4 regions of the Myxacorys chilensis genome follow, and region 1 is predicted to be linked to each of the others. Evidence: predicted binding sites of a transcription regulator. Region 1 holds the regulator's gene; each other region holds the start of a gene.
What was found. Region 1 encodes NtcA, which controls nitrogen genes in cyanobacteria. Its sites were predicted from a motif close to TTTGTANNNNNNNNTACAAA; they were not measured.
Positions count from the first base shown of each region.

Region 1 (3,129 bases):
ACTAATCCTATTTTGAGCGGTCCTACTGTGTACGTTACATCGGATGCCACCGCCCGGAGTTCTACCGGAGTCTGAAATTGGCGCAGTTGCTCTATAAAGCCCGATAACGACTCTAGGTTTTCAATCTGAACGCTATCGTTAATTACGCCTGCCCGTTTCGCGCGGAAATTGGAGAAGGCGAGCAGTTGTTCGATGTTTTGTTGGAACTGCTCAGACGTCAGCTTTGAGGGTTCAATCGACTTTGCAGCCACCACATCCCCTGCTAAAAACACGACCCGATTGGGAATAGCACTGGCAAAGACGGAAACGGGTCGCCGTTCGCCCCGGACATAGTTAGCGTCTGCCGCAATTCTCACCACGTAGTCTTGACCATCATTAATCTTTTTAATCAGACGCTCTACCTCGGCGGTCTTAATTAGAACGATTTGCTCTTCCCCGGTAGAACCAGGTTGGATCAACTGCCAGGCCGCTCGATTTGCCTCTTTTAGCAAGCGATCGACTGCGGCTTTGGCAGCGGCTGGATCAACCACCCGCAGCACACCCGCCGACAGCACCTGACTCCGCAGAATCGCCAAATATCCGCCGCGAATCAGTTGGGCTTCTTGCTCAGACTGCTGCACCGCTTCGGCTAAGAGCGCTTGCTGAGATGCCAACTGTCGAAGTTGAATTTCGCGCTCGGCAATCACGCGATCGCGCTCGGCGATTTCGCGATCGCGCCTCTGAATCGTGCTCGTCCGCTCCGCAATTTGACTATCGCGCTCGGCAATTTGCGCTTTGACGGCATCGCGCTGAGCAATTAGGGTTTTCTGCTCGCTCTGCAACTGATTAATCTCCGATCGCAGCCTTTCAGCCTGCGCAGATACGGCATTGAGTTGACCGCGAATCACATCCCGCTGCGCCTCAGCCGTTCTGAGCTGCTCGTTGGTCTGTCTCTGCTTTTCAAGGGACTGCTTCAGAGACTCATTAATTCGATTGAGTTGTCCTTCCGCTTGTGTCCGCTGGGCGCGGGTGCGCTCAAGTTCATCCTCGACCTTACTCTTCTGCTGATTAGTAATTTGCAAATCATCTGAGTTTTTCCGTAAGGCTCGATTTTGCTCCCGGACTTTCTTTTGCAAGTCGTTGAAATCGAGCAGCATATCGCGAAACTGGCGGCTACTCGCAAACAAAATGCCAAATGTCGAGGCGGAAATTAACGTTCCGGTCAAAATCGTCACGAGAGTTGCCGTGCGCTTAGGCCGCAGATTAAACAAGCTCAGACGCGCCTTTCCAACTTTGGTGCCAATGCGATCGCCAACGGTTGCGATCAGCCCGCCCAAAATCAAAACTGCCAAAATCAGAATTAGCCCTATGTCGGACATTGATGCTCCAAAACGCTCCGGCTTAGTTCACTCGACAAGCAGGACTCCGCATCTATTATGCCTGCGGAACGGATATCACTGCTGCGAAGAAAATGTGTGATTTGGAGCGAGGGCAGAGAAAGTCTAAGTAAATTGCTGGCTTAACGTGACCGGATTGTGAACGGTAATCTTTTTCTTGTGAATCGAGATCATGTTATCTTGCCGCAAATCGCCTAATAGACGGGTGACGGTCACGCGAGTTGAGCCAATTGCTTCTGCGATCGCTTGATGCGACAGTTTGAGATCAATTGTGATCCCTTCTTGGGACGGTACGCCAAAATCGCGGCAGAGAATCAGCAAAAAGCTGACCAACCGCGATCCCATATCTCGGTGCGCCAACGTTTCGATCATCATCTCGGTTTGTAGAATGCGAGATGACAGTCCTTTCAGCAGCATCATTGAGAGATCTGGGTTGTCTTTCAGGGCTTTCTCGACCTGCTCGATGGGCACCGACAGCAACTCTGCTGGAGTAAATGCCACGGCATGATAGAAACGATCGGCGCGTTGACCTGTAATTAGCGATAGCACCCCAAACACGCTGTTCTCTCTCAGCAGGGCCACGGTGATCTCCTCGCCTGCCTCGTACACGCGCGAGAGCTTGACGGCTCCTTTCTGCAAGAAGTAAACCCGTTCCGCCGGATCACCCGGAAAGAAAATAGTTTTGCCACGCTCAAATGTTTCTACAACGGGGGGGTATGCCCCTCCACCGATTTGGCGAAATAACGATGCAAGCGGTCTCTCTTTGGTCACTATCATTTCTTCCCTTTATCGTCACTCAGACGTTCTCTTAGCAACTATTAGGCTCACCGGTGAGCAAACTTTTCTATTAAAACCCCTATAGAAAATTGTTCTATTGAGGCGAGTCATTGTAAGCGAAGCCTTTGTAAACAATTGATGACTTTAGAACACTTAAACTGACTGCAAACGCAGTTTTTGTGCCTCCTTATACATTTCTGCCCGTATTTTAAGAATTTTAGAAAATCTCTGTGATTTCCTCACCAAAAGATTGACTCGTATTGAACGCTTTTTGGGGAGAATAGTCAATCATTTTGACCAGATTCTAGCGCAAAGCGGACTGGAGAGAGGGAGCCCTGATCTATAACTGGCATTAGAGAGGTAGATTTCGCTTTGGATAAGTTACAGCAGTCAGGGGGCGATCGCATTGCTCCAACGTGCGATCGCCCCCTGACTTACATTCGAGTCATTCAACGGCGGCTTTTGCACTGGCTCCATTCTTCACAGCAGGCGACTTGGTCTTGATCTCATTGACGCTTGGCGGAACGCTAAAAGCGTTGCGTGAGGAAGTTTTCTGCCCCTTTGCTCGTGGCTTTCCTCCGGCCATCCAATATTCTTTTTGATATTTTTCATCGAAGAACTAGGATTCTCCCAAGCCCTATGCTCTAATAAGTTTGCAAAATCTGCGATAAATTACGATTCCTAACTGATGAAAACTTTAACAATCAAATTATCCAAGATTGTTGCTTGGTAGTCGGGCGGTAAACGATAATTTTTATCCCTTTAGATTTGTCTAGGCTACAAGATTTTACAATTGAGAAGTACTTAGTTTGGGCACTGCTCCAGATGACATTACAAGAACTACAAAAACAGGTACTGCAACTATCCATCCGCGATCGTTGGCAATTAGTGCAGGCTGTTCTCACATCCCTACAGGAAGACACCCGTTTAGAGGTGAAGCCGAAGAACCTGTCTCGGCTGCGAGGAATCGCGAAGA
Region 1 covers NZ_JCACKG010000149.1:83,821-86,949, forward strand. Annotated here, with positions in the region: gene AC5JLB_RS11135 (DUF3084 domain-containing protein) at 1-1,358, opposite strand, end outside; gene ntcA (global nitrogen regulator NtcA) at 1,482-2,153, opposite strand; gene AC5JLB_RS11145 (hypothetical protein) at 2,526-2,657, shown strand; gene AC5JLB_RS11150 (hypothetical protein) at 2,979-3,129, shown strand, end outside.

Region 2 (3,129 bases), on a different contig from region 1:
TTGTATTGTCGATCGTAATCGCTTTATGATCAGACGGACCTGCTCCGCCTTTGCGTCCAGATGCTCCCGTCTCATGTTCAATTAACTTTAATCCATGAGATTGAATATCTGTAATCAGGTGTTGTTTATTCATGAATTTGAGCCATTAGCATGAGTTTAGCTAGATCATTTCTAAGAGCGATTTACTTTTGCAGAATAGATATTAATAAAGTTCTAAATGATGGTAATCGTGAAAGCATCACGATTGATTTAGAATTGCCATAGATGGAAAATCATTTAGGTCTATTGGTTTATCTACTGTTTCTATACTCAGATTCGTTACTGTTCTAGATTCCGTATTCATCTGCAATTGCAAAAGATCCGGGCGAGCGTAGTGACCAACCGAATCCATCATGCGTTTACGCTTTGTGATTAAAGAAAAGTCGAGATCTGCGATCGCAATCCCTTCTCCTTCGGTAATCGGTGAACACAGATGATTGCCTTCAGGACTGACGATCGTTGTATGACACCCTCCGGTCAGTACTCGTTGCAGGTTCTCGTCGGTGGTAATCTGTTCGATTTGCTCTGGTGCTAACCAGCCTGTGGAATTCACGACAAAACAGCCTGACTCCAAGGCATGATGGCGAATGGTCACTTCTAACTGATCGGCAAAGATTTGCCCGACCATTGATCCCGGAAACTGAGAGCAATGAATCTGCTCATGCTGTGCCATGAGCGCAAATCGAGCGAGCGGATTGTAATGCTCCCAGCACGCCAGCGCACCCAGCCTTCCCACTGCTGTATCTACAACCGTGAGACCAGACCCGTCTCCCTGTCCCCACACCATACGTTCGTGGTAGGTCGGCGTAATTTTGCGTCGTTTTAGCACTAACGAACCGTCTGCATCGAAAATCAGTTGGGTGTTGTAGAGCGATCCGCGATCGCGCTCATTCACACCCAAAACGACAACAATACTATGCGATCGCGCTGCCCTACTTACTGCATCAGTCACAGGACTCGGCACTTCTACCGCCTCTTTGTACAGCCGCAAATGCTCTTTGCCCATGAACACCGGAGGCTGAATAAATGAAAAGTAGGGATAGTAGGGAACAAAGGTTTCTGGAAAGACGATTAGCTGTGCGCCTTGTTGGGCCGCCGATGCGATCGCAGTTAGTACTTTTTCGATTGTGCCGTCCCGACTAAATAAGACAGGACTAATTTGAACAGCGGCGGCACGAATGGTGCGTGAGTAATCCACGATGTCCTCCGGTTTCGGTTAGAGCATTGCCGCGAAGCGCAGGGCGCAACTCCACTAAGAACTGCAACTACGCGGACAGCTATTGGAATCTTGGTGGCAGTGGATGCGATCGCGGATGTAGCAGATTAGTTCTGAATACGGCTTGGTCATCTGCTACATCTGTTAAAAAGCACATCTGTTAAAAAGCCGTTGCCAATGCGCCAGTCCTACCGCTCTTACAGCGTCCAAGTATCGAGAATAAATGCGCCATCCTTGCGGTGCATCAACACCAAGTCCAACACATCTAAGGGACTAATCGGACGAATTCCTGGAATCAGCGACGGTTCGCCGTGTCCGTACAGGGCTTGAAGCGCAAAGCGACACGCATAAACATTGCCGCCTTCTGAGATGAACTTACTAATTTGATTTGCAAAGTTTTGATGCCCCGGAAAGGCTTCGTCACCGAGCTTTGGAAATCCGCGTTGTACTCCTAGCGTCACACCCGGACCGTACAACAGCATTGACGTTTCAAATCCTTTACGCAGCAATCGCAATGATTGCAACATGTTCACTAACCCGATCGATCCTTCAAATGCAACAGTGTGAAACGTGACCAATGCTTTTTCACCCGGTTCGGCTTTGACATCAGGAAAAACTTTCTCTTCGTAATCAACAAAGAAGTCTCCAGTCTGATGGGCGGGCGCTGTTACTTCAGGCATGATTTTCTCCTGATTGAGTTGTGCTGCCAGCGTAAGTGCTGACCAAAGGAAGGGTTTGTGTCTTTCATTACAAAAGTTGCAGGTCTAATCATAGAAACAGGGAGTGCGATCGCGCCAGCTTCAAACCCTCCCTCACGCGGTTAGACCCCTATCGAAATCGACAGGGTATCGACCACTATGATCCGAGCAAAAACTCATTCACAACGCTCCAAGCGTTAGAAGGAGAGACTTTCTTTCTCGCAACAATGTAATCTGCGAGATAACTCGCATCGCGAGCGATGCCTGAAAATCTTCCTGATCCCCAGGTGTAGAGCCACGGTAATCCCAAAAAGTACAGTCCTCGCACGCTGGTCACGCCTCGCTCATGCCCTGGATAGCCTTTGCCATCAAAAACCGGAATATCGATCCACTTAAAGTCAGAGCGATAGCCAGTGCACCAAATGACAGCACCAATCGTAGTGTAATCGAGTTCCAGAGTCTCTTCTGGTTGCCAGACGGGGCAATAGGGAGGCTCTACAGGGGCTTCAATTTGATGCTTCTCAATGAATTGATCAATGGTCTTCTTAATGCTTTCAGAAACGGCGTCCGCTTGATCTAAGTTTTGCTGGAGGTCATTGCGAAATTCGAGTGTGCCACTCTGTTCATCTTTGACGTGAACATCTTTAATGCGACCATACAGTTTCATGCCTTCTAGGGCGAACTGTCGCAAGTCAATTTCTCGCCCACCATCGCGACCTGTTACATAATGATTTGCTTTGGTTCTGACATTCTCTTTTTGGGGATGATCATCAACGGATAGATCGTAATATCCCATCTGATCAAGCCAATCGACGACATCTTTACCCCGGTAACGGCGAGGCGATCGCGGTGCGCCTCCAACACACAAATGAACTTGTTTCCCTGCTAAATGCAAATCTTCTGCAATTTGACATCCCGATTGTCCGGTTCCCACAACTAATACATCTTGAGCGGGTAACAACTCTGGAGTTTTGTATTCCGACGAATGTAACTGCATCACGGTTTTAGGCAGCCGTTCTGCAAGTCTTGGAATGTTGGGCAGATGATAACTGCCTGCCGCAATGACGACCTGATCAGCCGTGTAGTCTCCGATCGATGTTGCGACTTCAAATACATCTTCATTTCTGCTTTTGCAGACTTTCAACACTTCAACTTTTTCTTCGACTGGCGGATCAA
Region 2 covers NZ_JCACKG010000080.1:6,001-9,129, reverse strand. Annotated here, with positions in the region: gene AC5JLB_RS04915 (MSMEG_0568 family radical SAM protein) at 1-133, opposite strand, end outside; gene AC5JLB_RS04910 (Nit6803 family nitrilase) at 239-1,237, opposite strand; gene AC5JLB_RS04905 (MSMEG_0572/Sll0783 family nitrogen starvation response protein) at 1,453-1,935, opposite strand; gene AC5JLB_RS04900 (MSMEG_0569 family flavin-dependent oxidoreductase) at 2,111-3,129, opposite strand, start outside.
Region 2: a site for NtcA is predicted at 1,990-2,009, ahead of AC5JLB_RS04905 (MSMEG_0572/Sll0783 family nitrogen starvation response protein). Genes of this name have one in related genera too.

Region 3 (3,129 bases), on a different contig from region 1:
TCTAGCGGTCCTGACCATACGATCGCTTGTCCATCAAAATGGACTTGATTAGTCAGTTTCCACGCCAAATCGCCGTTCATGTTTGGGATGTACTTCATCAAACACTCGGCGACGTGCTCAAACGTGTTGAAATCGTCATTCAACACAATGATCTTATAGTTTGGATAAGTTTGCCGCGTCGTTTGACTAGTTTTTTCGGGCGTTGTGACGGCCCCAGCCATCATCACAATTGTTGCATCCTGGAAGTGTCTAGTCATGGCTTACTTAGAATTGAAACAATCAAAATTTCATACCAAAAATTGTAGAGTACCTGACTCAAAGTACAAGGGATTTCTAACCAACATCGTTAGAAATCCTGTTGTCAACGCTTTGAAGCTGATTTAATCAGGACGTACTCAATTAAAATTCCCCTTACAGGAATTTCTTTTCTGCTTAACTGAGGACGGGGATAGGCGTTAAGGTGAGGCACATGCGCGGTAAAAAGTGTCCAAATCGGGGAACTCCTCTATTGTTTAAAGATTTAGGTGGAATGCTAACACTAAGCTTGGCGTTGGTTGGCATCGTGACGCTGGTTAACTTAGGACGCTCCGGTAACAACGTATTAGAACGGTTAACCTCGCTGTTTAATAGTCAGCCGCCTGCGCCAAAGGTGGATACTCGTTCCGTCGTGATTCAGCAGGTTCGGGAGGCGAGCGAACTAACCACCGCCGTTTATACAATGGAAGCGGTCGTGCCGACGCAGCAAGACGCCGCGATCGCGGGTATGGTTGTGGGAACCACGAAGCTGCTCTACATTGCTCGTGGTGAGGTTCGGGCAGGGGTTGATCTGAGCGCGCTTAACCCTTCCGATGTGCAAGTAACAGGAGATACGCTGCGGCTACGTTTACCACCGCCGCAGTTATTAGATAAAAAAATTGATGTCACGAAATCAAGCGTTTATGATTACAATCGCGGATTTTTAGGTTTAGGACCCGATACGGCTCCAGAATTGCAGCGATTGGCACAAGAAGAAGCATTGAAGAAGATTCAGGCCGCCGCGTGTGCGGATGGAGTGCTGGAGAAGGCCAGCGATCGTGCAAAACTGGTCGTCACTCAATTGATTCGCGTGTCAGGTGTCAAATCTGTTTTAGTAGAAACTCAAGCGCCTGCTCCTCATGCCTGTCCTTCTTCGTAGATTGATCTCAGGGAATCATCTTTTGCTTTTGTAGTTTTTGTATCCTGAATCGTTAGATTTCTTAACGAGCCGTTTTCTAAAAATCAAACGTCAGTAATGTCCTTGTATGAACTTTTATAAGGGATATTACGCAAGTTTTAGCGGTTAGCTTTCTGGGCTAAAGTCCTTTCATAGAGCAGAATTACTTTAGTTCCTAATCGAGTATTTTTGCATTTCGTACTTTAAACTACAGCTTTCTCAAACCCGGGATCACACTCCCGATAGGTGATCCCGAGTTTGGAAAAAATTAAAATAAAAATGGATTTTAGAGATCAAATTAAAGACTCTGGCAATAATAGACAGACAGGCAGTGTTTTCTGTCAGTAGTAATTTTCGAGATTTGGTATCTAGCAATACCGAGCTTTGAAAGTTAATATCTGAAACTTCAGGTAGACCTCTTTTTTTATCGATCAAAATTAGCTAAACATTAAGGAAGACGAAGATGAAAACAGTTCAAACGGTTCGCTGCCCAAACTGCGGTAGTTATGCTGAACGCATTCATGTTCCGGTGGGGCAACTTACTCGCACTCAATGTCATAGCTGCGATTATCTAATGATTACCTGTTCCAAAACAGGAAAGGTTATTGAAGCGTATGCACCCGGAATTTATGCTCAGCGCTTAGCATTATCCTAATGACTTAGAGCCGCACTCTAAAAAATTTTATAGAAGAAATGTGGAGATAGTATTACAGTCTCCACATTTTTTATGACAATAGATTCAAAAGACTGCTTAGGTAGAAAGCGTAGCAGTACATCTTCTAAAGTACAGTTACTAACCCGAAAGACGCTCGAATAGCTGGAAGACAACTTTTCTAGAGCATTGGCAAAGGTTACAAAAAGCGCTTAAGAAAGTTCAAGTCTAAAGCTCTATTTTGCTGAAGTGTTCAACGAATTCTAGCAAGATCACGAGAACTGGTGGCTGTTGAAACAGGACTATCAATCGACACATTTCCGAGTGAATCTCCTTCTGTGGTTGAAGAAGTTCTTGAGTTGAACTACCTCGATGATTAAAGCGTGATTAATGCAAAGCGCAACTCTGAAAGAAAGGCGGCGCGAAATTCGCTGAATTGCTAATCCCTCTTGAATCATTAATTCCTCACCGAATTACTTCCACATCAGCTTGAAAACTGCCATTTCACGCGATCGCATGCTGCTATCCCCTTTCACCTCAGCAGAAATTGCTTTAAGCGTCAAAGTATCTTTTTCTTCTTTCGTAATAGAATCCTGCATTGATTAGCGCAAAGCTTTCGACCTCATCCCAAGGGAATCGATACTGAGAAAACTTCTCGAATTTTTTGTTTGACGCCGTACAAGGTGAATCCTAAGCCATCTCTCACCGTTTACCCAATGCCCATCTTGGTTAATGCATTTTAACTCTGCCACTGCGAAGGTTTGAGCTTCATTCATCAACACTAAATCCCTTCTGTGTTCCTTGTCTCAATTCGAGTTCAACCGAAATATGCAAAAATCCCCCACCTAAAAGGCAGGGGATTTTTTTACTCTACAGCGTTAACCAATCTCAAGGATTAATTAAACTTACCTGCTGTAGCCGCAATCAAGAAGGCAGCGTAGGTCAAGATATAGCCCGCCGTAAAGTGAACTAGACCCACCAACCGACCTTGAACAATAGAGAGAGCAACTGGCTTGTCCTTCCAGCGAATTAGGTTCGCTAGAGGAGTCCGCTCATGTGCCCAAACCAGAGTTTCGATCAGTTCTTGCCAGTAGCCTCTCCAGGAGATCAAGAACATGAATCCGGTTGCCCACACCAGGTGTCCAAATAGGAACATCCAAGCCCAAACCGCCAAATTATTCATTCCATACGGGTTATACCCGTTAATCAATGGAGCAGAGTACTGCCAGAGGTAGTCACGCAGCCAACCCATGAGGTAGGTGGAGCTTTCGTTGAATTGAGCGAC
Region 3 covers NZ_JCACKG010000094.1:224,124-227,252, forward strand. Annotated here, with positions in the region: gene clpS (ATP-dependent Clp protease adapter ClpS) at 1-257, opposite strand, end outside; gene AC5JLB_RS07120 (DUF4230 domain-containing protein) at 470-1,174, shown strand; gene AC5JLB_RS07125 (replication restart DNA helicase PriA) at 1,656-1,847, shown strand; gene AC5JLB_RS07130 (hypothetical protein) at 2,318-2,443, opposite strand; gene psaB (photosystem I core protein PsaB) at 2,740-3,129, opposite strand, start outside.
Region 3: a site for NtcA is predicted at 1,554-1,573, ahead of AC5JLB_RS07125 (replication restart DNA helicase PriA). Genes of this name have one in related genera too.

Region 4 (3,129 bases), on a different contig from region 1:
AAGCTAGAGCAGGACGACTCGCAGAACGCTTGAGAGCCTTAGGCATCGACCCGGATGCGGAGGACTAGATGGCACGAACGCCAACTATTACCTACGATCGCGGCACTTTAATTCTCCACCCACCTCCTAAGGGCAAGATTTGGGTGGATTTTGCAACATGGGACGATCGGATCGAAAAGTTTCGCGTCCCGGCTCATCAATACCGTCGGTTGGTGCTGGCATTACGGGCAGAAGGGACAGAGTTAACCGACAAAGCGAAAGGATTTCAAGAAATTGATCTCGTTTCCACCCTGGCAATGGAGCCGTACCCTCACCAGAAAGAAGCCTTGGAAGCCTGGAAGAATGCAGGGCGAGCGGGCGTGGTGGTGCTGCCAACCGCGGCTGGAAAAACGTATCTAGCACAATTGGCAATGCAGGCCACAAAGCGCAGCACCCTAATTATGGTGCCAACGCTAGATTTGATGCATCAATGGTACGCGCAGTTAGTGACCACGTTTCCCAATGTAGAAATTGGATTGTTGGGTGGTGGATCGCGCGATCGCACTCCCATTCTAGTTGCGACTTACGATAGTGCCGCGATTAATGCTGAAACGTTGGGCAATCAGTACGGGCTGCTCGTATTTGATGAGTGCCATCATTTGCCGAGTGACTTTAATCGAGTCATTGCTGAGTATGCGATCGCGCCTTATCGGTTAGGACTGAGTGCAACACCAGAGCGAACCGATGGTAAACACGAAGATCTAAAAATTCTAATTGGTGAAGAAGTTTATCGTAAAACAGCAGAAGAATTATCTGGCTCGGCACTAGCAAAACATGATGTAGAACAGATTAAGGTAACGCTATCGCTTGAGGAACGTGAACGCTATGATCGACTGATTCAAATCAGAAACGCTTTCTTAAAAGAAGCCAATCTTTATCTCAGCAGCGCTCAAGGCTGGCAGCGATTTGTAGCGGCAAGTGCTAGGTCGAAAGCGGGACGAAAGGCGATGTTAGCCCACCGAGAAGCCAAAGCGATCGCGTTTGGCACGGAAGGCAAACTGCGGGTTTTAGGCGAATTGTTAGGGCGTCATTATCCCGATCGCACGCTGATCTTCACTGACGATAACGCCACTGTTTATCGAATTTCTCAAGACTTTCTCATTCCTGCGATCACGCACCAAACTCCGGTGAAAGAGCGCCATGAGATCCTGACAAAGTTTAAGCAAGGCGAGTACAAAACGCTGGTTGCTTCACGAGTTTTAAACGAAGGGGTAGACGTGCCCGATGCCAGCGTTGCGATCGTATTATCGGGTACAGGTTCGACTCGCGAATATATCCAGCGTTTAGGACGAATTTTGCGTAAAGGCAAAGACCCAGCCAAACGAGCACTGATGTATGAAGTGGTAGCTGAAGACACCAATGAAGAAGGGGTTTCACGGCGACGTAGAGGCGATACGGCAAAGAAATCTCCCCGGCAGTTAGAGTTAGTGCCGCCGCGACTGGCGTATCCAATTCCTCCCCCAGCCGTTCCTCGTGCTGCCGAAGCCGAAGAGGATGATAACTGGTAGAGAATTGGCGTTTTGGCTGTTTGTAAGGAGTCTAACGAGCGCTCGCAGAGTTGGCTTGAATATCGCTTGTAATCGTACTCAAACTTAAAACGTTAACTGCAACCTTAAACAAGTTAAAACGCGAACTGAAACTGATCGATGCATAGATCGGATGGGGATCATGCAGCTTTACCATTACTGAGAGCAATATGTAGTGAGTACTACAAATCTAATTGTGTGAGCTTCTAGGCTGAAGCAAGCAAAGCAATGTAGCGGAAAGAGTTCTCATATGGCTAAGCAAAATTTGGTTGTGATCGGAAACGGCATGGTGGGTCACAAGTTCCTAGACCGAATGATCGCCAAAGGAGCGACGCAGAATTGGAATTTAATCACCTTTTGCGAAGAGCCGCGAGTTGCTTACGATCGTGTTAATCTCAGTGGTTTTTTTAATGGAAAAACGGAAGCCGATTTAACCCTAGTTGAGCCTGAGTTTTATCAGAACAATGGGGTGCAGATGTATATGGGCGATCGCGCAATTAAGATTGATCGTGATCGCAAGTGTGTCACTTCAGCAAACGGCATCACCATTAGTTATGACAAGTTGGTGCTAGCGACGGGTTCATACCCCTTTGTCCCTCCGATTGAGGGCAAAGACGCCGAGGGAACGTTTGTCTATCGCACCATTTGTGATCTTGAAGCGATCGCTGCCTACGCAAAAACGTGTCGGGTCGGCGTCGTAATTGGCGGCGGCTTATTGGGACTCGAATGCGCCAACGCCCTGAAGAATTTAGGCCTCGAAACGCATGTCGTCGAATTCATGCCGCGTCTCATGCCTGTTCAAGTCGATGATGCAGGCGGACTGATTCTTAAACGTGAAATTGAAGCAATTGGGGTTAGCGTCCATACGCAAAAATCAACGACCAAGATTGTGAGTGAAAACGGTCGAGTGCATCGAATGACGTTTGCTGACGACACAGAATTGCAAACCGATATGATTGTATTTTCGGCGGGCATTCGACCTCGCGATGACTTAGCGCGAGACTGTGATTTGATGATTGGCGATCGCGGTGGTATTGTGATCAACCCGGCCTGTCAAACGTCTGATCCAGATATTTATGCGATCGGAGAATGCGCGCTTCACCAAAACCAAATTTATGGCTTAGTTAATCCAGGCTATGTTATGGCAGGAGTTGCAGCAGACAACATCTGTGGAGTGGACAGCCGCTTTGATGGAGCCGATATGTCTACCAAGCTCAAGCTGTTAGGTGTAGACGTTGCGAGTTTTGGAGATGCCTTTGCCAAAACGTCTGGCGCTAGAGAACTGACCATTAGCGATGCCATTCAAGGTACATACAAAAAACTAGTTGTAGACGAAACGGCAACTACCCTACTGGGCGGAATTCTCGTTGGTGATGCATCTGCATATGGCAGTTTGCTGCAACTGATGCACAACAAAACGGCTCTACCACCGCATCCAGAAGATCTGCTCTTGCCGCCCCGTTCAGGAGGCGAGAATGCCTTGCTGCGAGTCGAGAATTTTCCTGATGCAGCACAGATTTGCTCGTGTAACAATGTGAGCAAAAGCGATATTTGCAATGCTATT
Region 4 covers NZ_JCACKG010000112.1:3,660-6,788, reverse strand. Annotated here, with positions in the region: gene AC5JLB_RS08420 (Uma2 family endonuclease) at 1-68, shown strand, start outside; gene AC5JLB_RS08415 (DEAD/DEAH box helicase) at 69-1,547, shown strand; gene nirB (nitrite reductase large subunit NirB) at 1,816-3,129, shown strand, end outside.
Region 4: a site for NtcA is predicted at 1,735-1,754, ahead of nirB (nitrite reductase large subunit NirB). Genes of this name have one in related genera too.